Regions from separate parts of the Cupriavidus metallidurans CH34 genome, predicted to be linked through region 2. Evidence: riboswitches for the same ligand, from Rfam matches in the RefSeq annotation. Region 2 holds a riboswitch; the other holds the start of a gene.
What was found. A riboswitch is a leader RNA that binds a small molecule or an ion and turns the genes downstream of it on or off. The one in region 2 is predicted to bind glycine.
Positions count from the first base shown of each region.

Region 1: it holds a riboswitch for glycine, as region 2 does, so the genes downstream of both, gcvT (glycine cleavage system aminomethyltransferase GcvT) here and RMET_RS28505 (D-amino acid dehydrogenase) in region 2, are expected to answer to the same signal.

Region 1 is NC_007973.1:3,748,037-3,763,945, reverse strand. Features, by position in the region: gene gcvP (aminomethyl-transferring glycine dehydrogenase) at 1-615, opposite strand, end outside; gene gcvH (glycine cleavage system protein GcvH) at 701-1,081, opposite strand; gene gcvT (glycine cleavage system aminomethyltransferase GcvT) at 1,185-2,312, opposite strand; glycine riboswitch at 2,420-2,539, opposite strand; glycine riboswitch at 2,561-2,648, opposite strand; gene RMET_RS17485 (glycine zipper 2TM domain-containing protein) at 2,803-3,024, opposite strand; gene RMET_RS17480 (UvrD-helicase domain-containing protein) at 3,318-5,405, shown strand; gene RMET_RS17475 (response regulator) at 5,730-6,461, shown strand; gene RMET_RS17470 (ATP-binding protein) at 6,466-7,779, shown strand; gene RMET_RS17465 (ABC transporter substrate-binding protein) at 7,803-8,981, opposite strand; gene hemN (oxygen-independent coproporphyrinogen III oxidase) at 9,217-10,719, shown strand; gene RMET_RS17455 (c-type cytochrome) at 10,839-11,723, opposite strand; tRNA gene RMET_RS17450 (tRNA-Arg) at 12,150-12,225, shown strand; gene RMET_RS17445 (YMGG-like glycine zipper-containing protein) at 12,403-12,636, opposite strand; gene RMET_RS17440 (hypothetical protein) at 12,646-13,026, opposite strand; gene RMET_RS17435 (enoyl-CoA hydratase) at 13,297-14,091, shown strand; gene RMET_RS17430 (FAD-binding oxidoreductase) at 14,311-15,702, shown strand; gene arfB (alternative ribosome rescue aminoacyl-tRNA hydrolase ArfB) at 15,751-15,909, shown strand, end outside.
Region 2 is NC_007974.2:2,326,871-2,342,779, forward strand. Features, by position in the region: gene RMET_RS28470 (LysR substrate-binding domain-containing protein) at 69-974, opposite strand; gene RMET_RS28475 (Bug family tripartite tricarboxylate transporter substrate binding protein) at 1,135-2,127, shown strand; gene RMET_RS28480 (DUF1338 domain-containing protein) at 2,185-3,204, shown strand; gene RMET_RS28485 (aminotransferase-like domain-containing protein) at 3,234-4,457, shown strand; gene RMET_RS28490 (DUF190 domain-containing protein) at 4,467-4,790, opposite strand; gene RMET_RS28495 (PepSY domain-containing protein) at 4,999-5,265, shown strand; gene RMET_RS28500 (cytochrome b/b6 domain-containing protein) at 5,268-5,822, shown strand; glycine riboswitch at 5,857-5,956, shown strand; gene RMET_RS28505 (D-amino acid dehydrogenase) at 6,130-7,398, shown strand; tRNA gene RMET_RS28510 (tRNA-Leu) at 7,462-7,548, opposite strand; gene RMET_RS28515 (diguanylate cyclase domain-containing protein) at 7,625-9,217, opposite strand; gene RMET_RS28520 (hypothetical protein) at 9,348-9,815, shown strand; gene RMET_RS28525 (hypothetical protein) at 9,848-10,189, shown strand; gene RMET_RS28530 (hypothetical protein) at 10,254-10,766, opposite strand; gene RMET_RS28535 (MFS transporter) at 10,900-12,174, opposite strand; gene RMET_RS28540 (LysR substrate-binding domain-containing protein) at 12,341-13,342, shown strand; gene RMET_RS28545 (hypothetical protein) at 13,393-13,779, shown strand; gene RMET_RS28550 (phospholipase D family protein) at 13,800-15,404, opposite strand; gene RMET_RS28555 (mechanosensitive ion channel family protein) at 15,426-15,909, opposite strand, start outside.

The DNA.
Region 1 (15,909 bases), on a different replicon from region 2:
GCGCGTGCGAACCACTTCCAGCGTTTGCGGCAGGACGTCTTCAGCCACGTAGAACGTGTTCGAGGCGTGCTTGTTCACGCGCTGCAGCAGCGTCATCGCCTCGGCGGCAGCGGTGCCTTCGTCGAGCATCGACGCGTTGGCGATATCCAGGCCGGTCAGGTCAGTGATCATCTGCTGGAAGTTCAGCATCGCTTCCAGACGACCTTGCGAGATTTCGGGCTGGTACGGCGTGTACGCGGTGTACCACGCCGGGTTCTCGAAGATGTTGCGCAGGATGACGCCCGGCGTGAGCGTGTTGTAGTAGCCCTGGCCAATGAAGCTCTTGAGCACGCGGTTCTTGCCCGCCAGCGCGCGCAGGCGGCCGAGCGCGGCCTCCTCGGTCAGCGGTGCGGTGAATTCGCCCAGCGACATGCCGTCACGGCGGCGGATCGCGGCGGGCACCACGGCGTCGATCAGCGCGGCGCGGCTCTCGAAGCCGAGCACCTTGAGCATGTGTTGCTGTTCGGCGGAATCGGGGCCGATATGACGGGCGGCGAAGGCGTCGCGCGCCTCCAGTTCGGCCAGCGTGGGCCGGGCACCTTGGGCGGCAGCGTTCATGGGGAGCGGGGCGTTCATGGCAAGGAATCTCGTGGGGGCGCGGCGGCAGGTGGTCAGCCTGGCCGCCGCGTTTGCGGCATCGAATCAGTTGGGGTGTCGGGGCTCAGGCGCCGACGCTGGCCTTGTAGGCGTCGGCACTCATCAGGCCGTTCACGTCGTCGCTGTTGGCCGGCTTCAGCTTGAACAGCCAGGCGTCGAACGCATTGGCGTTGACCGATTCCGGCGAGGCCGAGGCGGCTTCGTTCACGGCGATCACTTCGCCAGCCACCGGGGCGTAGATGTCGGAGGCGGCCTTTACCGATTCCACCACGGCAAGCGCGTCGCCGGCGCCGACCGACTTGCCCACTTCGGGCAGTTCCAGGAAGACGATGTCGCCGAGCGCGTCCTGCGCGTGATCGGTGATGCCGATCGTCAGCGTGCCGTCGGACTCGACGCGCACCCATTCGTGCGACTCGGTGTACTTCAGGTCAGCGGGGAAATTCATTGAGGTTCTCCGGAATGCAGTGTGTTTCTTGTTTCAGGCATCCCCCTGGCTAGCCCGCCGGGGGGATGTAAGGGCGACCGTTGGTGTGAAGCCGGGCGATGCCTCAGCTCACGAGTGCCTTGCCATTGCGCACAAACGGCAGTTTAACCACAGTCGCGGTCAGTTTGCGGTCGCGAATCTCCACCTGCACCTCGGTGCCGGGGGCAATGTCGCGGGGAAGGCGGGCAAAGGCGATCGACTGCGACAGCGACGGGCTGAATGTGCCGCTGGTGATTTCGCCGTCGCCGGCCGGAGTGATGACCTTCTGGTGCGCGCGCAGCACGCCACCCTTGTCTCGCAGGATCAGGCCGGCGAAGGTCTTTTGCTGGCCGCTGGCCAGCAGCGCCGACTTGCCGATGAAGTCGCGCTCGCTTTGCAGGTCGACGGTCCACGACAGTCCTGCATCGAGCGGTGAAGTGTGGATATCCATGTCCTGGCCGTACAGGTTCATGCCGGCTTCCAGCCGCAGCGTGTCGCGCGCGCCGAGTCCGGCGGGACGCACACCCGAGGCGGACAGCTTTTCCCAGATGCCCGCGACGTTCTCCGCCGGCACAACGAGTTCGAAGCCGTCTTCGCCGGTGTAGCCGGTACGGGCCACCATCAGTTCACCCATCTCGGCGTCGTGCACCACCACCGCGTTGAACGGCTTGAGCGTGTCGGCGGGCTGGGTCGACGGGAATGCGTCGTACACCTTCTGGCGCGCGTTCGGGCCCTGCACTGCAACAATCGCCAGCTTGCTCACGCAGGCCGGGGCCAGGTCGCCACGGCGCGGGGTGATCGTCACGCCGCTGCCGGTGGCCGTGTTGCGGGACTGGATCCATTCGATGTCGCCGACGGCAGTGCTGGCGTTGACCACCAGGCGGAACCGGTCCTCGGCAAAGAAGTAGACGATCAGGTCGTCGATGACGCCGCCTTTCTCATCGAGCATGCACGAATAGAGCGCCTTGCCCGGCGTTTGCAGCTTGTCGATGTTGTTGGCCAGCAGACCGCGCAGGAAGGCGCGCGCGTGGATGCCGCTCAGGTCCACCACGCACATGTGGGAGACGTCAAACATGCCGGCGTCGGCGCGTACCGCGTTGTGTTCCTCGATCTGGGAGCCGTAGTTGACGGGCATGTCCCAACCGCCGAAGTCGACCATGCGGGCGCCGAGGGCGCGGTGGATGGCGTTGAGGGGCGTGGCCTGGAGCGTCATGGATGTCCTTGGGGGCGCTCGGTTCGAAAACCGTGGTTCGAAAACGAAAAAAGGGTCATCCGCCGCAGCGTCCGGTCGCGCCAATGCGCTACCAGTCCGCTGCCGCGGATGACCCCTCTGTCCTCGATACCTGAGAGATTACGAAGCGTGGTGCTTCGTGCGCCCCTTCGGTGGACATGCTCACCATTGCCTTGCAATAGCGGATGTCGCTCTCCAGAGTGCGGCATGCATTGTGTGCATGTTGCATGCCGATCCAGCCAGTCCATGGTGCCTGAGAGTTTTCGGGTGATACCCCTTCGGCGGCGCAATCGCTGCGCGCTCTCCCGGCCGGATGCGCGTGAATGTACGGGACCGTTCTGCCTTTGTCAAACCTCGTGCGGCAGGCCCGGTCCCGTGCGTGGTCGCCCGTTGCGGGCGGCCCTCGCCAACCTGTCAGTGGCCGTCATCGCGCCCGGTAACAGGCCCTTGATGAGCGGCCCTGGGACAACCCTTAGTGACCCTTGGTCGTGACGTTACCGATCACGCCACCCACGGCGGCGCCGCCGAGCGTGCCCAGCGCGCTGCCTTCGGTCAGTACGGCGCCACCCACGGCACCGACGCCCGCGCCGATCGCCGTGTTGCGCTGCTTCGGCGTCATGTCGGCGCAGCCGCCAAAGGCAGCAAGCGTGACACCAATCAGTGTGAGCTTCGAAATCGTGCGGAACGTAGTCATATGGCCTCCAGTGCTTTGTTGTCGACATGCAGTACTGCCACGCGCGCCAGCCATACCGGCACGCTGTGATAAGTGAGAGGCCGATGCCGTGCCCCGGGTGCCTGCGGCTTACGATTGTTACGGGCTCGAAACGCTTGCCGTAGGACGGTCTCCGACACACGTGCAGGGTGCGACCAGACACGACGCGCGTGACACGAGGCGCGTGTTAACATCGCCAGCTTTGGCGCACCGGCTCCGGTGTGCTTCATCCGCGCCTTTTCGGCCGATCCAGGCCAATCCTCATCAAAGATCACATGTCCCACGGGCTCAATTCCGCGCAATCCGAAGCCGTTCGCTATTTCGACGGGCCATGCCTCGTCCTGGCGGGTGCCGGATCGGGCAAGACGCGCGTGATCACGCAGAAGATCGCGCACCTGATCGAGGACAAGGGGTTCGAGCCGCGCCACATCGCCGCCGTCACGTTCACCAACAAGGCGGCCAAGGAGATGCAGGAGCGCATCGGCAAGCTGATGGAGGGCAAGACCACGCGCGAGGGCAAGCGGATTCCGCTCAAGCAGCTCACGGTCTGCACGTTCCATTCGCTCGGCGTGCAGATCCTGCGCATGGAAGCCGAGCACCTTGGCCTGAAGCCGCAGTTCTCGATCATGGATTCCGATGACTGCTTCGGCCTGGTGCAGGAGCAGCTTGGCACCACGGACAAGAAGCTGATCCGCAGCGTGCAGGGCACGATCTCGCTGTGGAAGAACGGCATGATCGATCCGGAGACGGCGCTCGCGCAGGCGAGCGATGCCGACGAGCACCAGGCCGCGATGGTGTATCGCAATTACGTGGCCACGCTGCACGCGTACCAGGCGGTGGACTTCGACGACCTGATCCGCCTGCCCGCCGAATTGTTCGCGCGCGACGAAGCCGTGCAATTGAAGTGGCAGAACCGCCTGCGCTACTTCCTCGTCGACGAATACCAGGACACCAACGCGTGCCAGTACCAGTTGCTCAAGCTGCTGGCCGGTGGCTCGCATCTGCGCGCGCCGGCGTTCACCGCAGTGGGTGATGACGATCAGGCGATCTATGGTTGGCGTGGCGCCACGCTCGACAACCTGCGCCTGCTGCAGACCGATTTTCCGAGTCTGAAGGTGGTCAAGCTCGAACAGAACTACCGTTCGACCGTGCGGATTCTGGAAGCCGCCAACGCGGTGATCGCCAACAACCCGAAGCTGTTCGACAAGAAGCTGTGGTCGGAACACGGCATGGGCGATCCGATCGCGATCCACCCGATGAACGACGAGGAGCACGAGGCAGAGTCAGTGGTATTCCGGCTGTCCGCGCACAAGTTCGAGCGGCGCGCGCAGTTCCGTGACTACGCAATCCTTTATCGCGGCAATCACCAGGCCCGGCTGTTCGAACAGATCCTGCGCCGCGAGCGCATTCCGTATGTGCTCTCGGGCGGTCAGAGCTTCTTCGACAAGGCCGAGATCAAGGACATCTGCGCGTACCTGCGCCTGATCGCCAACCCCGACGACGATCCCGCATTCATCCGCGCGATCACCACGCCGCGTCGTGGCGTGGGCAACACCACGCTCGAAGTGCTCGGCACGTTCGCGGGCCAGGCCAAGGTATCGCTGTTCGAGGCGGCCATGATGGGTGGCATCGAGGCGAAGCTGCAGCCGCGCCAGCTTGAGCCGCTGCGCACGTTCTGCGAGTCGATGGTACGGCTGGCCGATCGTGCGAAGACAGACCCGGCCACGGTGGTGCTCGACGATCTCATGGAAGGCATCCACTACGAGGCCTACCTCTACGACACCTTCGACGAACGGCAAGCGCAATCGCGCTGGACCAACACGCTCGAATTCCTCGACTGGCTCAAACGCAAGGGCACGCGTCCCGAGCCGGAAGGCGAGGGCGAAGCCACCGGATTCGACACCGCCGATGGTTTCGGCGACGAAGGCAAGAACCTGCTCGAGCTTACGCAGACCGTGGCGCTGATGAGCATGCTGGAAGGCCGCGAGGAAGATCCCGATGCGGTGCGACTGTCGACGCTGCACGCGTCGAAAGGGCTCGAGTATCCGCACGTGTTCCTGGTCGGCGTGGAGGAGGGCATCCTGCCTCACTCGCGCGAGGACGAGGAAATGGGCGACGAGAAGATCGAGGAGGAGCGCCGCCTGATGTATGTGGGCATCACGCGCGCGCAGCGCAGTCTGCAGATCAGCTGGTGCAGGAAGCGCAAGCGCGCCCGCGATACGTATGCGTGCGAGCCGTCGCGTTTCATCGCCGAGATGAAGCTCGAGGACAGTCCCGCCCCGAAGGACGAGACTCCGGCCATGAGCCCGAAGGATCGTCTGGCCGGGCTCAAGGCGCTGCTCGGCAAGCCTGCGGCGGAATGATTGATACAAGCCGGACAAGCTTCGCGATGACCGGCTCTCTACGATTGGAATGCGCGCTTTCGTCTCGACGTCTGTCGCGACACACTGCGCCTACCCTTCGGTTTGCGGTGTGTGCTGGGCGCATGCGAGCCCGGCTTCTTCCCTGTTGAGCGCTCCCGGATGCGGCAGCACCGGGGGCGTTTTTTTCCGCCTCTCGCTACTTGTGGCGTTTTGCGCACGTATCAAGTTTGATACAAAACCGGCATCGCTTGTAATGGGCAAGCTGGTACATTGGGTGCTCCATCCGGCCGCGGTTCCGCGGCCGTTCCCATCCGCAAGCTCGCCATGGACCTGTCCCCCGCTCTGCCAATCCGCCTGCTGATCGTCGACGACGACCCACAAATCCGGGCCATGCTGGCCGAATACCTCGCCACATTCGGCATGGAGGCCGAAGGTGCCGAAGGCGGCACTGCCATGCGTGCGGCGATGTCGAAGCAGGAATACGACCTCGTCATCCTGGATCTCTCGCTGCCCGGCGAGAACGGCCTGACGTTGTGCCGCGAAATCCGGGAGTCCAGCAACCTGCCTGTGATCATGCTGACCGCCCGCGCGGAACTGGCCGATCGCGTGGTGGGACTCGAGGTGGGCGCGGACGACTACGTGACCAAGCCGTTCGAGATGCGCGAGCTGGTGGCGCGCATCCATACCGTGCTGCGTCGCAGCCGTGCCGACGTGCGACGTCCGGCGCCGGCTGCGCCCGGGCATGAAGTCCGGTTCGCGGCATGGCGACTGAACACCACGCTGCGCCAGCTGGTGGATGCCGAGGACACGGTGGTGCCGCTTTCCAACGCGGAATTCCGGCTGCTGCTGACATTCATCGAGCATCCCAATCGCGTGCTCGATCGCGAGATGCTGATCAACACCGCGCGTGGACGCGATCTGGACGTGTTCGATCGCAGCATCGACCTGCTGGTGTCCCGTCTGCGCCAGAAGCTGCGTGACGATCCGCGCGACTCGGCACTGATCCGCACCGTGCGTGGCGAAGGGTACGTCTTCACGGGCACCGTGGAGCACTGACGGCATGGCCGCGCAGATGCCGCCATCGGCGGACGATCCACCGATCGTGCGGCCCGAATTGCGTTCCAGCGCATCGGAGACGCCCCGAAGGCGCTTCGATTCGATGTTCGTGCGGCTGTTCTTCGTGATGGCCGCGATCATGCTTGCTGTTCACGTGCTGGGCGTGACCGTGATCGAGGGGTTCTTCCCGCGCCCGGGTTCGGAGCGCTACATGGAACGGATGCGCCGCGCCGCCTCGGAAGCCGAGGCGGCCGGCCACTCATTGCCTGCACCACTGCCGGGCGCGTTAGCATCGCTCAGCCATCCGCACGGGCCGCCACCACCGCCCAATGATGACGATGACGACGGCGACAACGACGGGCCCCCGCTGCATCCCGACGCATTCCGCATGCAGAAAGGCGGCGTACTCATGCCGCCCGGACCACCTGGGCCACCTGGGCCACCGTCCGGTTTCCATATTCGAGGTCTCTGGCCGCCGCACTTGGGCATGTTGTTCCAGCTCGTGGCCATCCTGATTGCATCGTGGGTTGGCGCGCGTCTGCTGGCGCGGCCCGTGCAGCAACTGGCCAGTGGCGCGAACCGGCTGGCGCAGGACGTCCACGCGCCGCCGCTGGAGGAGGAGATGGGCCCAGCCGAAGCGCGTGACGCTACCCGGGCACTGAACCTGATGCAGCAGCGCATCCGCACCCAGCTGGCGCAGCAATCACGCTTCCTGGCGGCGGTGTCGCACGATCTGCGCACGCCGCTGACGCGCATGAGCCTGCGCATCGAGCGCATCGAGGACAACAACGTGCGCTACCGTCTGCGCCAGGATCTGGCCGAGATGAACGGACTGATCGACGCCACGCTGTACTACCTGCGCGAGCGAGACGATGCCGCCGGCCCGCGCCAGCGCGTGGACGTGCTGGCACTGCTGCAGGCGATCGTCGACGATGCCCAGGAAATGGGCCAGGACGTGCGGCTTTCCGGCACCGCCGTGCCGCTGCTGGCGTACCCGGCCGAACTGCGCCGCGCGGTAGTCAATCTGGTGGAGAACGCGCACCGGTACGGCGGCGCCGCCCATATCGTGCTGACCGACAGCGCCGAGCGCGTGATCATCGACGTGTCCGATAACGGCCCGGGTATTCCGCCCGCGGAACTCCAGCGCGTGCTGGAGCCGTTCTATCGCGTGGAGTCGTCGCGCAGCCGTGCCACAGGCGGTGTGGGAATGGGGTTGGCGATCGCCGCCGATATCGTGGCGCGACACGGCGGGGAACTCACGCTGAGCAACCGTACCGAGGGCGGCCTGCGCGTGCGCATTGTGCTGCCGCGCGCCTGACGGGGCATCGGCCCATCGGTGGCTCAGGCGCGTTGGGGCAAACCGCTCTTGTTGATCGGCGCCAATTGCACGTACTGCGAACCGCGTAGTCCGCGCGTGAAGTCGAGCATGAAATCGCCAACGTCGACACGCGTCTGCAGCGCGCGACGCAACTCTACCGGTCCGGGCGCCTTGATGCCGCTGGCCGCGCGCACCAGCCACGCGGCGCCAATGTAGCCGGCCAGCGTGGCGGGCGAGGGCGGTTCGTCGAGGTACTGCTTCATGCGCGCTACATGCTCTTTCACCACACGCAGCGTCGATTCCTGCGGCCCCGGCGCGATCTGCGTCACGACCATTCCGCCCGCATAGCCGGTGCCGAGGATTTCACGCGCCGACACCGGGCTGACAGCCGACAACCCCACCAGGAATCCGTACCAGTTCTGCGCAGCCAGCGCGCGACCCAGGCTGCCGTAGGCGAGCGTGTCGCCGCCGACGATCACCGCGCCCGGACGGCCCGCCGCAATGCGGCGCGCGCTCTCGTCGAAGTTGCCCGTGAGCGGCACCGTCTGTACCGACATGGCTTTCTCCAGCCGCGACAGCCAGGGCGTGCCTGCAGCGAGCGTGCCCGCCGCGAAATCGGGAGAGACCGCCAGCGTTACCGCGGTCAGTCCGAAGCCGCGTAGCTGACGTACTGCCGCGTCCAGTTCGGATTGATAGTCGGCGCGCGTGAACCAGACGTTCTCGGCATTCAGCGAGAGCCCCGACAGCGGTGCCACGATCTGCACGCCACGGCGCGACAGTTCGGTGGAAGCCGCGAGCGCGGGCAGCAATGCATCGCCGGGCCCGAACAGCACTTCGGCATGTTCGCTGTCGGCCAGTGCCACTGCCTGGGCCGTGGCGCCACGCGGATTCGTATCGGCATCGCGCACGACGTGGACGATACGCAGGCTGCCGTTGGACGCGTTGTACGCGTCGAACAGCACCTTCGCGCCGGCCAGGTAGTCGCGCGAAAGATCGGCCTGCGGGCCGGTGCGATCGACCAGTTGGCCGACGACAAGCTGGCGGCGCGCGCCCGATGGCGCGGGCTGCGCGAACGCGGTCTGCGGCGCGATTACAGCCAGTGATGACAACGCGCCGAGCGAACCCAGTGCGCCAAGTGTGCGCCGACGCCCTGCAGACGCGGGCGCGCATGACGATTTCGACTGCGGTGGGGCTTGGCGCATGGCAGTGGTTCGGAAGCGGTGTGAGCGAAGAAAGGACGCCGCGCAGCACAGGGCTGCGAGACCGGGCCGAGACTATCGGCGCTTCATGACGCTCCCGTGACTTGCACGCGACTTGGCTCCCCACGTCGGCGGGGCTGGCGGGCGCACGCATGACGTGGCCTTGATGCTTATCAAGATGGCGTTCCCGGGCGAGGCATAGGATCGGACGTACTTCCGCCTAGAAAGCACCACAATCATGTCCGCCCCCATGTCCGACACCCCCGATACCGCTATTCCTTCCGGCCTCGCATCCTCGTCTACCGCCTTCGACCGCACCGCACTCGCCGACTTCCGCGAACTTGCCGGCCGCATCGATGGCAACGGCCCGCGCTACACGTCGTATCCCACCGCCGATCGCTTTCACGGTGAAGTCGGCGACGCCGCCTACCGGCGCGCCCTGGATGCCTGCCGTGCGAACGTACCGGCACCGCTGTCGCTGTACGTCCACATCCCGTTCTGCGAGAACATCTGCTACTACTGCGGCTGCAACAAGATCATCACCAAGGATCACACCCGCAGCGCGCGTTACGTCGACTATCTGGCACGCGAAATGGCCATGGCCGCCGAGCAGCTTGGCGAGCGCCGCGCGGTCATGCAGTCGCATTGGGGCGGCGGCACGCCGACGTTCCTCGATCCTGTTGAAATGCGCCACGTGATGTCGGCGTTGCATAAGCATTTCGAGCTGCTGCCTGAGGGAGAGCACGCGATCGAGATCGACCCGCGCCGTGTGGGCGACGATCGCATGGAACTGCTCGGCGAACTTGGCTTCAACCGGATCAGCCTTGGCGTGCAGGACTTCGATCCCGAAGTGCAGCAGGCCATCCACCGGGTGCAGTCATATGAGGAAACCAACGGCGTGGTGCGGGCCGCGCGACGCCTCGGGTTCCGTTCGATCAGCATGGACCTGATCTACGGACTGCCGCACCAGACCACGCAACGCTTCTCGGCAACCATCGACCGCGTGCTGGAAATGCGCCCGGACCGCCTGTCGGTCTACAGCTACGCGCACCTCCCGCATGTGTTCAAACCGCAACGCCGCATCGATCCCGCCGCATTGCCACCTGCCGCGGAAAAACTCGACATCCTCGTTTCGACGATCGAGCGCCTGACCGCTGCTGGCTATGTCTATATCGGCATGGACCATTTCGCGTTGCCGAATGACGATCTGGCCATCGCCCAGCGCGAAGGTCGGCTGCAACGCAATTTCCAGGGCTATGCCACCCACGCGGGCTACGACCAGCTTGGCTTCGGCGTCTCGGCGATCGGCGCTGTGGCGGGCCACTACGCGCAGAACGCGCGCACCACGGACGAGTACTACGCCGCGCTCGACAAAGGCCAACTGCCGATCGTGCGCGGGTTCGAGACCTCGGAAGACGACCGCCTGCGCAAGTTCATCATCGGCGAACTGATGTGCAACGGCACGCTCGATATTCCTGCCGTGGAAGCCTCGTACAGCATCAATTTCGCGCAGAAATTCGCCGCCGAACTGGTCGACCTCGACAAGCTGGCCCTGGACCATCTGCTTCGGCGCACACGGAACCGGATCGAGATCACGCCGCTGGGTCGACTGCTGGTGCGTCGCATCGCGATGGTGTTCGATCACTATCTGCGTGAAGACGCGCTGCGTCCCAAGCCGGCAGCGCCGGCGGCCAACGACGCGAAGGTCATCCCGCTGGTGCGCTACTCACGCGTCGTTTAAAGAAATTTTGATGCTCAGCAAATGAGCCAATAAAAAAAGCCCGCGAGATATTCGCGGGCTTTTTTTGTGGAGCCGGGGTGACTTCCGGGGTTGCCCCCGGGCGTCACTGTCATTCGCTCTTACTTGCCGGCCTCTGCCATGTAGTTCGAAGCGGCGATCACGTCGGCGTCCGGACCGGCATAGCCACCCTTCGGCGGCATCACGCCCTTGCCCTTCAGCGCGTAATTGTGGACTGCGTCCATGCCTTCCTTCAGGCGCGGTGCCCAGGCGGCCTTGTCGCCGAACTTCGGCGCGCCAGCCACGCCAGAGGCATGGCAAGCCGCACAGACTTGTTCATATACCTTCTTGCCTGTTTCAGCCGAAGCGGCGGCCGGTGCAGCAGCGGCAGCAGCAGGGGCTGGAGCCGCGGCGGCGGCAGGCGCTGCAGCAGCAGGGGCGGCGGCGGGTGCGTCGGCTGCCGGAGCGGCGGCCTGGGCCGGTGCGCCAGCGGCCGGGGCTGCCGGCTCAGGGAACTTGGCGCCACCGGCGTCGGCCATGTACACCACGGCACGGGCCAGTTCGTAGTCGCTCAGGTCGTCCGGGGTGGTGCCGGCACGAGCAGGCATCGCGTTCTTGCCGTTGAGCACCGACTTCATCAGGCCGTCGAAGCCCTGGCCGATGCGGCCCGCCCAGTCACCCGCCACGCCGTACTTCGGCGCACCAGCGGCACCGCTGGCATGGCAGGCTGCGCAGACGGCCTTGTAGACCTCTTCGCCGGTCTTCAGGACGCGCGGTGCGTTGGGGTCCTTGATTTCGAGCGAGGCCACGGGCTTGATGCGGTCGTTGATTGCCTCGGCAGACTGGGTTGAGCCGGCGCCTTCGCGGGTGCCGTGTCCGACAAAGTTGACCAGCAGGATGATGACGAGGATCGGGATCAGGAACGCTGCGATCACGACGACGATCAGCTGCTTGGGGGTCTTGATTGGCGACTCGTGGTGGTCGTTTTCTTGGTGGACGTCACTCATACAGAACTCTCGATTTTGCGGGAAACCTATTGCACAGCACGTTGGGGGCGGCTTGCTTTGTCTGGCCCTTGGAGACGCTATCCGGACGACTCTGGCGTCGCAGCGCGGCTTCAACTGCCCACGTCCACGCGCCTGGCCGTTTCGGCCTGGCCTCGTCTGGATAGCGTCCCTGTTTTCGGGGATGAATCTGTCGTTTTTGCGTCCGGGTTGTCTCAGGTCCCGGGTACGTCTCTCTGGCGACGCAAATAGGAGCCGATTATAGACGCAAGACATGGCCTCCGGGGGCCAAAAGCGGCGGCTGGGAGACCCGTGGAGACCCGTAATCGCACTAACCGGCGCAACCCGCATGGACGGGCTGGGTCAAACGGAGTATCCTATGCGACTTTCCGACGGCGGCACTCGCCCGTTGTCAGCAAAGCCCACATCGCGCCCGTAGCTCAATGGATAGAGTACTGCCCTCCGAAGGCAGGGGTTGCTGGTTCGATCCCAGCCGGGCGCGCCAATCCCAGCAAGACTTTCCCGAAGTGATTTCAACTCAGGCTGCGCACCGGCCATAGCTGGATTTCCGTCGCCCGATGCCAGAAGTCAAAGGCGCGGACCCGATACGCACGGGCCAATGCCATGCGTACCCAAATCCGCGCCGATCGCCGCAAGGGCGATTTACAGGGACAAGGGACGATCAGTACCAGCTCTGCTGCTTGTTGCCCTTGATGTTTCCCGCCACCCCGCCAGCGACGGCGCCGATGGCGGCGCCGGTCCAGCCGCTGCCGCCGGCAATCGCCGCGATACCCGCGCCTGCCGCGGCACCGATTGCCGCGCCGGATACCGTGCCTTGCTGCTGCGGCGTCATGTTCGTACACCCAGCGGCGCCGACGATGGCCAGCACCACACCAATCTGTTGAAATCGTTTCATGGCATCACCTCACTTTTGGGGTTGCAGGCCGGGAATGACCATGTCGAACCAGATCGTCTCGATCACCGGCCGCGCAAGCTGGTCGGGGTGCGCCGCATACCAGTTATCCACACGTTGACGCACGGTATCGAGCGTATGGCCCCTGAGCCCCTTCGACAGACGGGGCATGATGCTCTGGGTGTCGCCGGGCGGCTTGTCGGCGTAGTAAGCCGATTCCACCTGGGCCAGATTGGCGATGCCCACCAGATAGGCCTTCTTCATCTGTTCGGTCGATTGTGTCCATTGCTTGCCGGTGACCAGTGGAATTTCCTGGGCCAGGGCGCTTTGGCCCATCGTCATCACGACACATGCCGTTGCCGTTGCTGCGAGCCAGCTCAGTCTTCTTGCCATTGCAATTTCCCTCCGCTGTTGTAGATACCGCACGGGGCTGGTGCGTAACACCATATTAGTCGCTGTTCCGGTGTCTGCCAGGTCACTGCGCACGGGTTAAAGTGCGCAAAAAGACGCAAGTTGTGCCAGACCAATCAGTGGATTCCAGCTTTGTTCTGGTGTCGAATAGGGTCTGGATGGTTCGCCGGCCGGATATCTGCCCGAGTTGACCGGACATTCCTGCAGGTCCGAACCTGGACACTCACCCCTTGACGGAGCGCAGACGTGGAAATGGAATCCGGCGGCAAGGCTGTTGACCCCTTCGTGTTACGAGAGACCCATGATGGCGTGGTGACGCTACGGCTGAACCGGCCGCAGCAGTTCAACGCGCTGTCCGAAGCCATGCTCGAAGCGCTGCGCGTGGCCTTCGAGGATGTCGCCCGGGACGACTCGGTACGTTGCGTCGTGCTGGCCGCCGAAGGCAAGGCGTTCTGCGCCGGGCACGATCTGCGCGAGATGCGCGGTCGCCCGGACCTGGCTTACTACCGCACGCTGTTCGCGCAATGCAGCGTGGTCATGCAGGCGATCCAGGCATTGCCGGTGCCGGTCATCGCGCGGGTGCACGGCATTGCCACGGCCGCCGGCTGCCAGCTCGTGGCGAGTTGCGACCTGGCTATTGCGTCGGTTGCGGCGAAGTTCGCGGTGTCCGGCATCAACGTCGGCTTGTTCTGCTCCACGCCATCGGTGGCGTTGTCGCGCAATGTCTCGACCAAACGCGCGTTCGACCTGCTCGTAACCGGCCGCTTCATCGATGCCGAGACGGCAGCGGATTGGGGCCTGATCAACGAGGCCGTGCCCGAGCAGGAGCTTGACGCCGCCGTGGCGCGCAAGGCGGAGGCGATTCTGTCCAAGAGCCCGGCAGCGATTCGCTACGGCAAGGCGATGTTCTATCGCCAGCGCCTGATGGAGCTGGGCGATGCCTATGCATTCGCGGGCGACGTCATGGCGCGGAACATGATGGAGGAGGATGCGGGCGAGGGCATCGATGCGTTCCTGCAGAAGCGCCCCCCTCGCTGGCAGCGATAAAGTCTGTCTGCCAGCGTGACCGTGCCGGGCGCGCGGATGTCCCTTTCACGCCGTCCCAACTTTGCAACAGGTCGGGCCAACTCGCCTCGGCGTTGCTACCCCGTACATTGAGACAATCCAGCGCCAATGCGGCTTTCCGCCCATTGGCGCGTGCCTTGCATGGATATCTCCTCCGGGTGCGAATTCCGAAGCCCCGGGCATGTTTGTGGAGGTACCGCCATGCCCAACCTGACCACTGATCATATCGACATGCTGCGCCACGCCGTGCGCGGCAAGGTGCTGCTCCCCGCCGATGCAGGATACGAAACAGCACGTACGGTCTGGAATGCCACCGTCGACAGGCGTCCGGCGATCATCGTCCAGTGTTCGGGCACGGCCGACGTGATGCAGGCCGTCGGCTTCGCGCGCGACCGTGGCCTGGTGCTCGCGGTGCGGGGCGGCGGGCACAACATCGCTGGCAGCGCGATCTGCAACGGCGGTCTCGTCATCGACCTGTCGCAACTGCGTACCGTCCACGTGGACCCACTCGAACGCGTAGCGTGGGTGAGTCCCGGCGCCACGCTCGCCGATTTCGACCATGAGGCGCAGGCGCAGGGTCTGGCCACGCCGCTCGGGATCAATTCGACCACCGGCGTAGCTGGACTGACACTTGGTGGAGGCTTCGGCTGGCTCACGCGCAAGTACGGCATGACTGTGGATAACCTGCTCGGCTGCGAGATCGTCACCGCTGACGGCACGCGTCACTGGACCGATTCGCGACATGAGCCTGAGCTGTTCTGGGCGTTGCGCGGCGGTGGCGGCAACTTCGGCGTGGTGACGCTCTTCCAGTTCCGACTGCATCCCGTGGGGCCGATGATCACGGCGGGCCTGCTGGTCTTCCCGGCGGTCGAGGCGAAGGCAGTGCTCCGCCAATACCGCGCCTATGTGGAATCGACGATGCCCGAGGATCTCAACGTCTGGGTCGTGCTGCGTAAAGCGCCGCCGCTGCCCTTCCTGCCGGCCTCCGCGCATGGCAAGGATGTGGTGGTGCTGGCGGTGTTCCACGACGGCGATCCGGCCGCCGCGGAGAAGGCGATCGAACCGCTGCGCAAGTTCGGGGAGACCGTGGGCGAACACGTCGGACAGATGCCTTACACCGCGTGGCAACAGGCCTTCGACGCGTTGCTTGGTCCGGGTGCCCGCAACTACTGGAAGTCGCACAATTTCACTCGGCTCGAGGATGGGGCGATCGACGCCATGACGGACTTCGCACTGCGGCTACCGTCGCCGCTGGCGGACATCTTCGTCGGGCAGGTGGGCGGCGTGGCCAATCGCGTGGCGCCCGATGCCACCGCGTATCACCATCGCGACGCCCGCTATGTGCTGAACGTTCACGCGCGGTGGGAGCGTCCCGACGAGGACGCCGCCTGTATCGCCTGGGCGCGCGACTTTTTCCGCGCCACAGAGACGTTCGCCACTGGCGGCGTCTACGTGAACTTCCTGACCGACGATGAAACCGCGCGCATCGGCGCGGCCTATGGCCCGAACTACGCCCGCCTGGCGCAGATCAAGCGCACCTACGATCCGCAGAACCTGTTCTCCACGAATCAGAACATCGCGCCGGCGTCCTGATACCGATTGCTCCACATCGTCGGCCACAGCGTTGCTATGATGCGGCGCATGGCCGACGATTTTTTCATCCCACATCAGGAGTACGACATCACCGCGATCCGCGCCCAGGGCGCGGGCGGGCAGAACATCAACAAGGTGTCGAACGCCGTGCATCTGCGCTATGACGTGCGTGCGTCGTCGCTGGAGCCCGATCACAAGGAGCGGCTG
Region 2 (15,909 bases):
GCACTCAAGCCTTGGCGCAACGCGAAGTCACAACGCAAAGTCACAAGGTCGTTCCCTCGAGGCTCCCTCTATGTCGCAACGCCCACGAACTCGCCCGCTGCTTCCAGCAACCATTCGCGCAGGTGCCCCATCGCATCGCTCATTGGCTGCGTGTCGGGCACCACGAGGTAGTACGCACTCGTCGCGCGCAGTGATCGCGCCACGGGTGTCACCAGCAGCCCGCGCGTCAGGTACTCATCCACCAGGAAACGCGGCACCAACCCGACGCCAAGCCCCGCGCGGGCCGCGCTGATGACCATGCTGTGGTGGTCATAGCGCGCGCCGCGCAGCGCATTGACATCGTCAATGCCGGCGGCCTCCATCCATTGCTTCCAGCCGAAGCTGCGCGTGACCAGGTGCAGTAGCGGCGATCGCGCGATGTCGTTGACGCTGACCCGCTTCTTGCCGCCGAAAAAGTCCGGATGGCAGACGGCGACCGACTCCTCGCCGAACATCCGGTCCACCCGCGCGCCCGGATAGACCGCCTCGCCGAAGTGGATCGCCGCGTCGTACGGCGTGCCCTCGAACAGGAACACATCCGACTGCGCGCGGATGTTGACGATGACCTGCGGGTGGCGGGCATAGAAACCCGGCAGCCGTGGAATCAGCCACTCGACGGCCAGTGTTGGCACGCACGCCAGTTCCACCGTGCCACCCACACCTTCGTGCGCCATGATGTCCAGCGTGTCGCGCTGCAGCTTGCGCAGCATCTCGCGCACCTGGCGGCTGTAGAGCACCCCCGCCGCCGTCAGCGTGATGCGCTGGTTGGCCCGGTGAAAAAGCTGCACGCCAAGCAGGCTTTCCAGCGAGGCGATCTGGCGCGATACCGCGCTCTCCGTGATGTACAGATCCGCCGCCGCGCGCCGCAGATTCAGATGCAGCGCCGCCGCGTCGAAGGCACGCAGGTTGGACAGGCTCGGAAGACGTTGGCGCATGGGGTGGGGGAGGGACTTGTTGACTAAAAGTCATCATCCTATACCGAAATTTCGCTTGAAACCGCCAGCTTGATGAGGAACGATTCGAACTCGCACCGCCGCGCCCCCTCTTAACGCGGCACCCCAGAACGAACAAAGACAAGCAGGACAGGGAGACAACATGAAGCGTTTGATCAGCGCCCTCGCAGCTGCCGGCCTCGCATTCGGCGCGGCTGTTCCCGGCATCGCCGCCGCCCAGGAATTCCCGGCCAAACCCGTACGCATCATCGTGCCGTATCCACCGGGCGGCACCACCGACATGGTGGCGCGCCTGATCGGCGACCAGCTCGCGATCCAGTGGAAGCAAACCGTCCTCGTCGACAACCGCCCCGGCGCAGGCGGCATCGTCGGCACCGGCACGGCGGCCAAGTCCCCGGCCGACGGCTACACGCTGCTGATGGGCTCGGTGGGCGAGTTCGGCATCAATCCGACGCTGTACAAGAAGCTGCCCTACGACGCCGCCGCCGACTTCGTGCCGGTGACGATGGTCGCCAAGGTGCCGAACGTGGTCGTGGTGTCGCCGGCCTTCGCCGAGCGTGCCCATGTGCAGACGCTGGGCGAACTGATCGCCTATCTGAAGGCGCATCCCAAGCACGTGAACATGGCATCGGCCGGCAATGGCACCTCCACGCACCTCGCGGGCGAACTGTTCCAGCGCATGACTGGCACGGAGATGAGCCACGTCGCCTACAAGGGCAGCAGCCCGGCTATCGCCGACCTGATGGGCGGCAGCGTCGATGTGATGTTCGACAACCTGCCGGCATCGCTGCCGTTCATCCGTTCCGGCAAGCTCAAGGCACTGGCAGTGACCACGCCGGCACGCTCGTCTGCGCTGCCCAACGTGCCGACCGTCGCCGCCGCCGGTCCGGTGCCAGGCTTCGACGCCAGCCCGTGGTTCGGCCTGCTCGCGCCGCGTGGTACCCCTGCAGCCGTTGCGCAGAAGATTAGCCAGGACCTGACGCGCGTGCTCGGCGAGCCCGCCGTGCAGGCCAAGATGCGCGAACTCGGCGCCGAACCGGCACCGAGCACGCCCGACGCCTTCGCCGAGGTTCTGAAGAAGGATCGCCAGAAATGGGGCGACATCGTCCGACTGTCCGGCGCCTCGGTGGACTGAAAACCACCCACATTATTCCAACTGCTTCTCCGCGCGTCCCCCGCGCGGCACCTCATCATGATTTCCAACGTCACCTCGCTCGTTTCCCTTAGCCTTGGCACCGAAGCCGCCGCGCGGCTCTCGCAACTGGTGGCCATGCCCACGCTGCCGGCCGGCAAGCTGGGTCACCCCACGCGCGCCGAGATCGCACATGCGCTGAACCTGGTGCTGTTCGCCGGCATCCTGGATCGCGTGCCCACCGGCAAGGCCTACACGGAGGATGTAGCGGCCACGGGCGGCAAGGTGCACTTCGATCACGGCGCGCTGCGCACCGTCCGCTGGCAGGAGAACGGCGCGTTGCCCGCAGGCGAGGCAGCCTTCACGCGTATCCTGCGCCCGCTTGGCTACCGCCTCAATGGCACGTATCCGCTCGACCGCATCGGCATGACGGGCCGCTCGTATGCCCACGCCGACGCGCCGGAGGAAATCGCGCAGTTCTTCCTCAGCGAATTCCATCCCGAGCGCTACAGCGAGGACTTCCAGCAAGCCGTGAGCCGCGTCGTCGGCAACTCCGCCGATCCGCTCACGCCGCGCGCGCAGTCGCTACTGTGGGAGCTGGAACGTGACGGCGCGTTGCCGCTGGCCGATGCCGGGGAACTGATCGACCTGCTGGCCCGCTGCTTCGAGCGTCAGCACGCCACGCCGCACCTGAACGACTACGAACGCCTGCTGGCCGAGTCGTCGGAAATGGCGTGGATTGCCACCGAAGGGAATGCGTTCAACCACGCCACCGACCGCGTGGAGGACGTCTTCGCGGTATCGGACGAACAGAAGCGTGTGGGCCGCCCCATGAAGGAAAAGGTCGAGGTGTCGCAAAGCGGCCGCGTGAAGCAGACCGCGTTCCGCGCCGATCCGGTTCGCCGCGCGTTCGTTGGCGCCAGCGGTGACGAGGTGGTGCGCGAAGTACCGGGTTCGTTCTACGAATTCATCACGCGCGATCGCTATGTGGACGAGGCACAGGCCATCACGCGCACGGACCTGGGCTTCGACGCCGGCAATGCGCAGGGCATCTTCAAGATGACCGCGGCGGCCTGCTGAAGCGCGACGTCCGCAACCACGAGCACGCCATGGCCGCCTACCCCTTCGTTCCCGCGCTACGCGAGCCGCAAGGCTCGCCGATCCGCGAGCTGTTCAAGTATCTCTCCGACCCGGAGATGATCTCGTTCGCCGGCGGCTATCCGTCCGCCGCGTTGTTCGACGTGGAAGGCATCGGCGCGGCATCCGCACAGGCATTGCGCGAACGTCCTGCCGAGTGCCTGCAGTACGGCGCCACGGAGGGCACGCCTGCGCTGCGCAACGCGCTGGCGGCCCTGATGGCGGAGCGTGGCGCGGCCGTCGCCCTGGACGAACTGCTGATCACCAGCGGCTCGCAACAGGGCTTCGATTTTCTCGTGCGCGCGCTGGTGGAGCCTGGCAGCCTCGTGCTGGTGGAGGAACCCACCTACTCGGCCACGCTGCAGGCACTGCGGCTGGCCGGCGCTGACGTGCGCGGCGTGCCGTCCGACCATGACGGCATGAACGTCGACGCACTGGAGGCGATGCTCGCAGACGCGCCGGCACGTCCTCGCATGATCTACACGGTGCCGACCTTCGCCAATCCAACCGGCGCCACGCTCTCACCCGCGCGCCGGCTTCAATTGCTGGAACTGGTGGCACGGCACGAGATCGTGCTGGTCGAGGACGATCCTTACGGCGCGCTAAGCTTCGACGGTCCGCCGCCGCCATCGCTGCTCGCGCTGTGCGATCAGGTGTCCGGCGCGCGCCCGTGGCTCGTGCATCTCGCAAGCCTGTCGAAGACGCTGGCACCAGGACTGCGGCTGGGCTGGATGGTGGCCGCGCCGGAGATCGTGCGTCGCGCGGTGATCGCCAAGCAGGTGTCGGACCTGTGCACGCCGCCATGGCTGCAACTGACCGCCGCGCATTACCTTCAGGCCGGAAACCTGCCCGGGCAGATCGCGCGGGAAGTGGCGGTCTATCGCGACAAACGCGATCGGCTGACGACGGCGTTGCACCAGGCGTTCGGCACGCGCATCCGGTTTGCGGATCCCGCCGGGGGCATGTTCCTGTGGGTATCCGTGGACGGCATCGACGATGCGGCGGCGCTGCTGCCCCATGCCATCGCAGAGAAAGTGCTGTTCGTGCCGGGCACAGGCTTCTACGCCGAGCGTCGCGCGCGCCCCGCGTTCCGGCTGTCGTTCGTGGGCGCCGACCCGGCGCAGATCGAAGAAGGCGTGGCGCGGCTTGCCCGGGCCGCAGCGCGTGCCGGGGTATCCGTCGTCAATCCGGACTAAGCCAGGCGCTCAGACATCCAGCGTGCCGACGAAGCCGAACTCGACCGGCGTCTTCGCATAGAACAGGCGGATGTCTTCGTGACGCAGGCGCTCCAGCAGCGCCTCCACCTCTTCGACGGTGGCGACCACCGTCACCTCTTCCGGCCGATCGGCTAGTTCGATGAAATGCCAGGAATGGAAGCGATGGTCGTGCCCGATTCCCTCCGCCGCCACCGTGTGCGTGGCACCGCGAATCTGCATCTCCCGCATCACCTGCATCAGCCAGTGCGATAGCTGCTTGCCGTGATGGCGCCGACCTTCCTGCGTGTAGAAGGTGAGTTGATAGCCCTGCATGACATCTCCCTGCGGATCTGGATTGGCCAGAAGCTGGAGCCCCCCACGTGGCAATTTCATCGTATGCCAGGGGGCAGCAATGGTCCAAGACCAGCTGCCGGGCCGAGAGCGCCCGGCACCCCCTGGGAAACCCGGTGTTGAGAATGGCTCTCATTCTGAGTTAGGATGCCGCCATCGCCCCTTGCGGGGCTTATTGCCGGAGAAGTTCATGCAGAAGATTGCCGCTTTCCTCGTTGCCGGAGTGTTCTCGACCGCCGCTTTCGCCGGCGCCAACTGCTCCAAGCACCCGAAATCCGAATGGATGCCGGAAGCCGATGCCAAGGCCAAGATCCAGGAACAGGGCTACAACATCAAGAAGTTCAAGGTGGACGGCAATTGCTACGAGATCTACGGTACGACCAAGGATGGCAAGAAGGCCGAGATCTACTTCGACACCAAGACGCTTGAAATCGTCAAATCGGAAATCGGCAGCTAAGCATGTCGGCGCCCGCGGACCGGACGAACGCCCCCGACACGATTCGCGTCTGGGACGTGGTCGTGCGTTTCACGCACTGGAGCGTAGCGGCCATCGTCTGCTTTGACCTCGTCCAGGACTCCGGAGACAAGGTGCACCGAACCCTCGGCTACATCGCCGCGGGGCTGGTGCTGTTCCGGGTCTTGTGGGGCTTCATCGGCAGCCAGCCTGCGCGTTTCCGCACGTGGCTGCCACGTCCGTCCGCCGTGCTGGCCTATGCCAAGGCACTGATCGCCGGCCGCGCGCCGCGCCATGTCAGCCATACGCCGCTGGGCGCCGTCGCCATGCTGGCCATGTGGACGCTGATCCTGGCGCTGGCCGTCACCGGCTGGATCTCGCGTCTCGATGCGTTCTGGGGCGAGGATTTGCCAGTCGACATCCACCGCTGGCTGGCGAACGCGCTGCTGGCGCTGGTGATCCTTCATGTGGCCGCAGCCATCGTCATGAGCATCAAGGGCCGCGAGAACCTCGTCGCTGCCATGATCACGGGCCGCAAGCCACGTGATCCGCGCCGCTAGCGGATTTCTATGGCATAGTTGCCATCGTTTTACCCCGCGTGTATCGGGAGAGTCTGTGCCAGCCGCCCGGCCGACACGGCGCCGAAGGAGCAACCGCCCCGGAAACTCTCAGGCAAAAGGACCGGTACCCGCCATTGAACTCTGAAGAACCCCGGCTTGCACGTCAGCCGGCGGTACCGAAGGAGCAAGCGGCACGCGTATTGTTCGTGTGCCGCGAATCTCTCAGGTCAAGGACAGAGGGGGCGTCCGCAACCGCGCATGGTGCGCGGCGGACTGCCATCCCACGACGTCCTGAAAGACCTTCGACATGAAATCCATCGCAGTGATCGGCGGCGGCATCACCGGCGCCACGACGGCTTACGCCCTGGCCAAACGCGGGTTCTCCGTCACCCTGTTCGAACGGCACCGCTATGCGGCCATGGAAACCTCGTTCGCCAACGGCGGACAGCTCTCCGCCTCCAACGCGGAAGTCTGGACGCACTGGTCCACGCTGGCCAAGGGCCTGAAGTGGATGCTGCGCAACGACGCGCCGCTGCTCGTCAACCCGCGCCCGACCTGGCACAAGCTGAGCTGGTTCGCCGAGTTCATCGCATCGATCCCGCATTACCGCGGCAACACGGTGGAGACCACGCGGCTTGCCATTGCCGCGCGCCAGCACCTGTTTGCGTGGGCGGAGGCGGAGGGCATCGACTTCGACCTCAAGCGGCGCGGCATCCTGCATATCTATCGGGACAAGGCGGGCTTCGATCACGCAGGGCAAGTCTCGAAGCTCCTGGCCGAAGGCGGACTCGAACGGCGCGCGGTGACCCCGGACGAGATGCGAAGCATCGAGCCGACGCTGGCAGGCCAGTACTATGGCGGCTACTACACGGAAAGCGACTCTACCGGCGACATCCACAAGTTCACCACCGGTATCGCTGCGGCGGCGCGCAGACTGGGTGTCCAGATGCTGTACAACCAGGACGTGAGCGCCGTGTCGACCAGCGGCCGGCGAGTGACGATCGTCTCGGCTGACGATGGCCAGACGACATCGCGCGAATTCGACGCAGTGGTCGTCTGCGCCGGCGTTGCCAGCCGCGATTTCGCGCGGCAACTCGGAGACCGCGTGAACATCTATCCGGTCAAGGGCTATTCGATCACGGTCAACCTCAACGATGCCGAAAGCCAGGCCTCGGCGCCCACGGTCAGCCTGCTCGACGACGAAACCAAGCTTGTCACCAGCCGTCTGGGCGTGGACCGATTCCGCATAGCCGGCACCGCCGAGTTCAACGGCGTCGACCGCGACATCCGCGCCGATCGCATTCGTCCGCTGATCGACTGGGTCCATGCTTGCTTCCCCGGCGTCAGCACCCGTAGCGTGGTGCCCTGGGCGGGGTTGCGGCCGATGATGCCGAACATGATGCCGCGCGTTGGCCGGGGCCATGCCGCTAACGTGTTCTACAACACAGGGCATGGGCATCTCGGCTGGACGCTGTCCGCCGTGACGGCCGAGATGGTGGGGGATGTCGTGCGCCACGCCGCCACGGCGCAGCAAGGGCGCGTGGGCGTTGGCGGATTGGTGGTGGGCAACGGCTGAGGGAAGCCCTTCTTTCCGGGCCAAAAACGAAAAAAGCCCCGCTTGCGCGGGGCTTTTCGAATCTGGTGCCCAGAAGAGGACTCGAACCTCCACAGTGTTGCCACCGCTAGGACCTGAACCTAGTGCGTCTACCAATTCCGCCATCTGGGCGATGCGAGCCGCGAATTCTACAGAAGCCTGAGGAATTTGCAAGCCCCCGTGTGAATTCTCTCGCATTCCTCCCAGGTCAGTTGCCGCGCAGCTCCAGATAGAGCCCGCCATCGACCACGTAGCGGTTCCGGCCCGCCCGCTTGGCGCGGTACATGGCGCTGTCGGCGCGATGCAGCAGTGGCTCGAGGCGCGGCGCGTCGGGCACGGCGCAGACCGCGCCGACGCTGATCGTCACGAACGGCTGCACCGGCGTGCCATGATGGGGAATGCCCAGTTCGCGTACCGCTGCCACCATCCGGCGTGCGATGGTTCGCGTCTCCTCGGACGTGGAATCCGGCAGCACCACGGCAAACTCCTCGCCACCCAGGCGGGCGCAAAACTGCGTGCCATCGAGCACGCAGGTCAAGGCCGTCGCGACCTGCCGCAGGCACTCGTCGCCGCGCGGATGGCCATAGAGATCGTTGAACTGCTTGAACAGGTCGACATCCAGAATCAGCAGGCCGATTTCCGTGCCGCGTTCGTAGGCGCGTGTCACCGCGGCATGCGACTCGCGCTGGAAGTAGCGACGATTCGGAATGCCGGTCAGGGCATCGACGTCGAGGTCCGCCTGGGCGCGCGACAGCTCCTGCGCGGTCTGCCCAAGCTGCATGGCCAGCGCCTGCTCGCGCGACTGATAGCGGCTGATATCGCGCATGAACACGAGCTTGCCGATTGGCTTGCCATCCATCCGGCAGACGGGCTCCACCATCAGTTCGTACTGCGCGCCCTGGGGAATCCCGGGATTCGTGCCGACGTCTTCGGCAGTGGCCGGCGAAGACAGCAAGTCCTGCCACGTGGCAGGCGCCACCTCGCCTTGCGCCAGTTCCGGCAACATGCGCGCCGCTGCGGGGTTGAACTCGACGATGGTGCCGTCCAGGCCGAGGATCACGCAGCCTTCGCGGATGGTGTCGAATACACGCAGCCGCGCGTAGTGCCCGACATCGTCCAGATGCGATCGCAGCGCACAGAACCAGACCAGCACCGTCATGACCGAGAACGTGGCCGGTGTAAGATCACCGCCGAGCGGGCCAGTCAGGCGCTCCAGATAGGCGAGATGAAAAACAAGCGGCAGCGCCAGGCCGCACGCCAGGATATTCCGCCCGCGCACCGACAACGCCGCGTTCGGCACCTTGGCCGTGATGAGGAAGTACAGGCTCAGTCCGAGCAGCGCATAGGTCCACGCCGCCATGATCGTGTAGCCGATACCGTGGTGGAATACGGCACCGGGTGATACACCGGGGGGCATCAGTTCGATCGAGGTCCAGACCAGATGGTGACGCTCATTGGTGAACACGAGCACGACCGACAGGACCGCCGCCATCACGGGCACCCATAGCTTCGACCAGGGCACCACGAAATGCGGCCGGCTGACATGGATCATCGCCACGAGCCAGCCAATTGGCACGGCCACGATGCCGAGGTACTGGAGCTTCGCCCAGAAGATGCGCCCGGCCATGTCCGATTCGCTGATCTCGAGCAACCGTCCGCCGCTCCAGACCACCACGCCCCCGGCCAGCAGCAGGAACGCCCTGACCGTAGGGTCGTCACGGCGCGGCCAGGCGGCAATGGCCATGCCCACGCTGCACACCACGGCGATGGTCAGACAAAGGACGAGAGGATACGATGGCATGGAAGGTCGGCCGAACCAGATCGGGGCCCCGACTGGCTGTGCGGGGCGAACCATTATAGGCTTGCGCAGTCCGACACTGGCGCGGCGCCCGGTGGCGCCGCCAATGCACAACACATCCGGAAAACCGAACGTGCCAATCATTCTCCTGGGGCTGGCGTTACTGGCTGCCTTTGTCTACGGCGTCGTGCAGCTCTACCTGAAGGTAGCCGCCGCTTACGGCGCGATCGCCGGCACCGCCGCAGTGGTTGCGCTGCTTGCCGCCCTGACCGCGCTGGCCGTGCGCTGGCTGCAACGCTATCGGGCCATCCACGGCAAGCGTGTCAACGGCGAGCGAGTGCTCGCGCTGACCGGAGACTGGGGTAGCCTGAGGCTCGACGCCGAGCGCAAGAACGGTGTCCTGGAGATGAATGGCCGGCGTGTCGTGCTGATCTTCGCCGATATCGGCGAGGCCCGCGCCGTTGCCGCCGATGGCAAGTGGCACATTGCGCTGACGCTGCACCACCACACGCCCGCAGACTGGAAGATCCCCGTCGCGGACGGCAGCACCGCCAACCGCTGGAGCAAGATCTTCACGCTGGCGGCAGCGCAGAAACTCTAGAAATCGCTGTTATCTTCACAAGGAGCCTCCGCATGACTCGATCGAACCGCCAATTGAAGCGACTGACCACCGCCAGTGCTGTCGCGCTCGTCGCCATGGTGGCCGGTTGCGCGTCGCAACCGCCGGCAGAACCGATTCCGAACCCGGGCCCCCAGGGTGGCCGTGGCACGCCGGAAGGTTGCCAGGCCGACAAGCTGGGCGACGAGGCGCTGATCGGCAAGACCGAAGCCGAGGCCGCCGCCCTGCTCAAGGGATGTGCCTGGCGCTTTGGCAGCCGCGATGGCCAGAGCCTGCCGGCCACGATGGACTACAACCCGCAGCGCCGGTCCATCGACGTGGTGGGCGGCAAGGTCACCGCCGTTCGTCGGGGCTAGCTTCGCGGATGCCTTGGCGGCTAACCTCGCCGCCAGGGCAGTACCGCATCGGGTACCGCGGCCGCTACTTCGAACGGCTGCGGTCCGCGCCGTACGTATCCATGATGATCATCGTGCGGTCCAGCACCCCGTTGTCGTCGAAGTAGGCGCTGAAATGCGCAGGCACGTAGCCGGGCAGGTACATGCGGTACGACCACGCCTCGCGCTTCATCAACGGGTAGTACTGAATTGGCTCGCGCGGCATGCCCCAACGCTCCATAACGTCCCGCTTGGTCCAGGTATTGGGCTGTGCCTTGTAGATTTCGGCCTCGGTCAGCATCTGCCGGAACGCGATCAGCTTGCCCGACCCATCGAAATCGGCCGCGTAGACGTCATACCCATAGGGCTGTTTCGAGTAGATCCAGCGCAGCGTGCCGTCGGCAAGCTGATGCGTCTCGGTGGGCTTGCCAAATGTATCGCTCACGGCCGACTGCGGACTCCCGATCATCTTCTGCCCGGTCTCCACGGGTTGCAGCGACGCACATGCGCTCAAGACCAGGGCGGCGATCCCCATCCAGACGGGTAAACGAAGTTGCATGGTTGGCTCCGGTATCGGTGAGACTCTCGTGCCCAGCATACTCCACTTGGACTGCTTGAGCGCGTATCTCGCCTGCTACGTAAACACCGAAGCACCAGGGTTTATTCCGCAAGAGCATAGCCCGTATTGCCCGTCATGCCCGTGCCGGGCGCATCGGCACGCGCGCGATCGTCCGATCGTCAATCGGCCAGTGCAGCGCGGCGGCGATCACGCCCAGTGCCATCGCCCCCATCCAGACCAGGTCATAGGACCGCGTCAGCTCGAACACCACCCCACCCAGCCACACGCCCAGAAACGAGCCAAGCTGGTGGCCGAAGAAGACGAAGCCGAACAGCGTGGTGATGTAGCGCACGCCGAACACCTGGGAGACGATGCCGCTGGTCAGCGGCACCGTACCGAGCCACAGGAAGCCCATCACCGCTGCGAACGCATACAGGCTCATCGAGCTCAGGGGCAGCAGCACGAACAGGGCCATTGCCGACGTACGCGCCAGATAGATGCCGGCCAGCAGGTACTTCCGCGTATGTCGCCCGCCCAGCCAGCCGAACACATAGGTGCCGAAGATATTGGCCAGCGCGATGATGGCCAGCGCGGCCATGCCGTCAGCGGGCTGCATCCCCTTGTCACGCAGGTAGGCGGGCAGATGGTTGGCGATAAAGGCCAATTGGAAGCCACATGCCAGGAAGCCGAGGTTGAGCAGCCAGAAGCCCGAGTGGCTGAAAGCCTCGCGGATGGCGGCCAGCATCGGCATCGGTGGCTGGCCGCCGGTAGCAGCATCGGATGCCGGCGCGCGATCGCGGAACGGCAACGCGAACGGGATCAACACCGCCGCGCATACCGCCAGCACCATCAGCGCGTTCGTCCAGCCGGTGAACGACAACAGCGCCTGCGCGGACGGCACCATCAGGAACTGGCCGATGCCACCGATCGCCCCGGCGATGCCCAGCGTGCGGCTGCGGTCCTCTGGCGGCACCATGCGGCTCAGCGCGCCATAGACCACGCCGAACGTCGTCCCAGACTGCGCCACGCCGATGCAAACCCCGGCGACCAGCATGAATGCCGGCGCGCTCGTGATCACCGCCATCCCGTAGAGGCCCAGCGCGTACAGCACCAGACCGGCCAGCATCACCTTCCAGGAGCCGAACCGGTCGGCCACCATGCCAGTGAATGGTTGCGCGATGCCCCAGGTCAGGTTTTGCACGGCCATGGCCAAGCCAATCGACTCACGCGTCCAGCCTCGGTCGCCGATGATCGGCAGCAGGAACAGCCCTTGCACGTGCCGCGCGCCCAGCGCCAGCCCCATGACCAGCCCGCCGGCCAGCAACAGGAAGACGGTATCGCGCCACCATGGCGCCGGGGCCGCGGGCTGCGATGCGGCACGAGTATGGGAGCGGGGAGCGTCGGTCATGCTGTCGGTCGGATGAAGGCGTTGAATGTCCTCCATTTCATGCGCACCGGTGCGGCGGTTCAACCGACATTTCGGGCGTTTTGTCATGCGCTGAACGCATGGCAAGAGACGGCGAGCCATGCTGTAATGGTGCCATTCGCCCCTGCCACAGCCATACGCCCCCGTCATGTCAGAACCGCTCGCCCGGTTGTTCTCCCTCGACCTGCTCAAGGGCTTCGTCGCCGTGGGCCGGCGCATGAGCATCACGCAAGCCGCCGAGGACCTCTGCCTGACCCAGTCAGCCGTCAGCCGCCAGGTCCGGGCGCTCGAAGAGCAGCTTCAAGTCCGGCTGTTTATCCGGCGGCACCGGGGAGTCGCGTTCACGCCAGAGGGCGAGCGGCTGTTCCGCAGCGCCGACGGCGCCTTGCTGCAACTGCAAAACGTGGCGGCGGAGCTTCGCAAGCGCGATGGCCGACAACCCGTGACGGTAACGGCCAGCATTGGCGTGGCGGGCCTCTGGCTGTTGCCGCGACTGGGCTCGCTGCAGCGCCAGTACCCGGGCCTGGACGTGCGCCTGTCCGCCAACAACCAGATCAGCGATCTGCGTGCCGATGGCATCGATCTGGCGATCCGCTATTGCCCGGCATCGGCGGCGCCGCCCCTTGCCGTCCATCTGTTCGACGAGACCATCGCCCCGGTGGCGAACCCCTCGGTGGGCGCACACCGCGTAGCGACGCCCGAGGCGCTGGCGGAACTGCCGTTGATCGAATTCGACGATCCACGCCCATGGCTGCACTGGCGTAACTGGCTCGGCGCGCAAGGCTACCGCCAGGCCAGCCGCCGCGGCATCCTGCGCTTCAACCAGTACGACCAGGTGATCCATGCAGCGCTGGCCGGGCAAGGCGTGGCGCTTGGCCGCCTCGAACTGATCCAGTCGTGGATCGACGGCGGCCAGCTTGTGGTTGCCGCGACTGGTGGTGCGGCCATGCCCAGCCCCAACGCCTTCTGGCTGATTCACGCCAGGGAGCAACCACGCGAGGACGTCCGGCGCGTGGCGGAATGGATCCGGAGTGAAGCCGCCGGCATAGCCGCAACCGGTGGCGCCAGCCACTCACCCCCTGCGCGCCCGACCCCTACTTTGGTGGGGCAAGCAAACCCGCCATCAAGAAACGGGCGTCTGATCCGATAAGATGGTCGTTGGTCGCCGGATGGCGTCCAGCGTGTAGATGTGGAGCCACCATGGACCCCCTTTCGTTCGAGTTCGTGACTGTCGAGGAAGCCAAGAAGGTACTCGACGGGAATATGCCGCCTGCCGCGCGGACCGACTGGACCGAGATGCGCCAGCCCTCGGATGCCATGGAACAGACGCTGACACCCGAAGCACTCAGATGGCTCGCCCAGTTGCCGCGTGAAATCCGGCCGCTCGAACTGTTCCACACCTATCCGCGCATCGCCAATCAGTTGGCCAGGCTGGCCGCCCCGGCCGCCGTATCGGCATTCCTCGCCGACCTGCTGATCGACAAGCGTGGCGACCGGCAGGGCTTTCCGGGCGGTATCGCGCCGGAGCTTTCGAAGCTTCAGGAGCATCTGCTGCAATTGCTCCAGCCCCCCGACGCCACCGCCTGACACACCACGGATCACCTCGGCTACAGCTCATCCTCCAGCGGCAGGAGTCCCAGAAAGTCGATGCCGATGTGCTGCCACACGCTCATGCCGGGCTCCTTGTCGGTGGTGACTTCCTTGCCCTGCTCCATCGTTGTCCACGTCAGGCCTTCCTGACCCGCCGCATCGGTACGCACCCCAATGCGCCACGCGATCTCGGGCAGCCGCTTGTCCACGTCGGACACGAACCAGGCAGCCAGCGTGGGGCTGTCGAGCACGACCCCCATCTCGGTATTGAGCCGGCTCGATCGCGGGTCCAGGTTCGGGGAGCCCACGAACAGGAACCGCCGGTCGACGACATAGGCCTTGGCATGGAGGGTTGCGCGGCTCGATGCGAAGGTGCGAGCGTGTCTGCCACGATCTTGCGTCAATCCGGTACTGGCGGTGGGCTTGAGTTCGTACAGTTCGATGCCGGCGTGGAGCAGCGCCAGACGGCGTGGCGCGTAGCCCGCATGGACTGCGGAAACATCCGTGGCCGCAAACGAGTTGGTCAGCACCCGCACCTTGACGCCACGTTTGGCGATGGCGGCCAACCATTTCTCGGTGTCATCGTCTGGCACAAAGTACGGCGAGATCAGCACCAGTTCGGTCTGCGCCGCCTCCATCAGCGCCCGCAGGCGGGGAATTGCGTGTGTCGACGCATCGTCGGGATCGTTCTCGATCTTGTCAGGCGAGTCGGCAATCACGCGCGCGCTGCCGACGTGACCCGGCAGATGACCCACTTCGATGCCGCGCGCCAGCCCCGAGTCCAGCAGTTCCTGCACGAAGGGACTGGCACGAGCCACGTCCCCCTTTGCCTCGACTTCCTTGCGAAAGCGTCGCAGTTCCTCAGGTGCCTCCTTGCCCTCGGGCACCAGCGCGGCCACCGGATACGCGCTCTCGCTGTTCCAGTACTGGTCGAACACCTTGCTGGCGGCCTGCACGACGGGCCCGGCGACCATCACATCCAGGTCGCTGAAATCGACGTCGGGTCGGGCCGAGAAATACGCGTCTCCGATATTGCGGCCACCGACCACGCCCACGAGGTTGTCCGCCACCATCAGCTTGTTGTGCATGCGCCGGTCCAGGCGGCCGAAATCGACCATCATCTCGGCCCAGCGCGCGGAGCGGTTGGCAAACGGGTTGAACAACCGGGTCTCGATGTTCGGATGGGCGTCGAGCGCCGCCCAGAGCTTGTCCTGATTGGTGGAATGCAGGTCGTCGATCAGCAGACGCACCCGCACGCCACGGTCGGCGGCATCGATCAACTCGCCAAGCAGGGCGCTGCCCGTGGTATCTGCATCAAATAAGTAGTACTGGAGATCGAGCGTCTTGCGCGCCGCGCGCGCCAACGCCATGCGGACCGCCAGCGCATCGGGCCCAGAACCCAGCGGATAGAAGATCGATTGACCCGGATTCCGCGCCAGCCGTGGTGCCAGGGAACTGGCCAGCAACGTATCGCTGGTATCGGTCGACGCGTAGCTCGGCGTGCGGTCAGGATGCGCTGGCAAACTGGCGCACCCTGCCAGTACCAGGATGCAGGCCGACAGACAGGCCAGCAGAAATCGGGGGCCAACGCTCGCACTCCGTTGTTGCAACGCCTGCGCCATGGCGGCCCCCAGGTGGTTGGTTCACTGCTGCGCTACGTTCTTCCGCACCGGCTCGCGATAGTAGCCACGCACGATCTGCTGCGCTACCGGCAGCCTGGCGCTGACCGGTGCCGGAAACCGCACGATCGCGTCGAAGCGGTCCACGTCCACCGGCTCGAACAGCACGCGCGGCTCGAACTGCGACAGGTCGACGAACCGCATGTCGCCATAGCGCCGCAGCGTCCGGCCAGCTTCTTCCATGAAGTCCTCGCAAGCCTGCCGCGCCACCTTGATCAGGCGCGCCTCGACATCCTCGGGGTCCACACCCACCTCCAGCGGAATGCGCACGGTATCGAGCGTGTAGGCACCGGCCTGGGAATGGTTGCGCACCGCCGTGGTCAGCAACATGCTGTTGGGCACCTGCACGGTGAAGCCTGTGTAATGACGCGCCGGGGCTACCTCCACCAACGTGGTCGACATCACATCCATATCGATGACCTCGCCGCCGAACGGCCCGATTTCCACC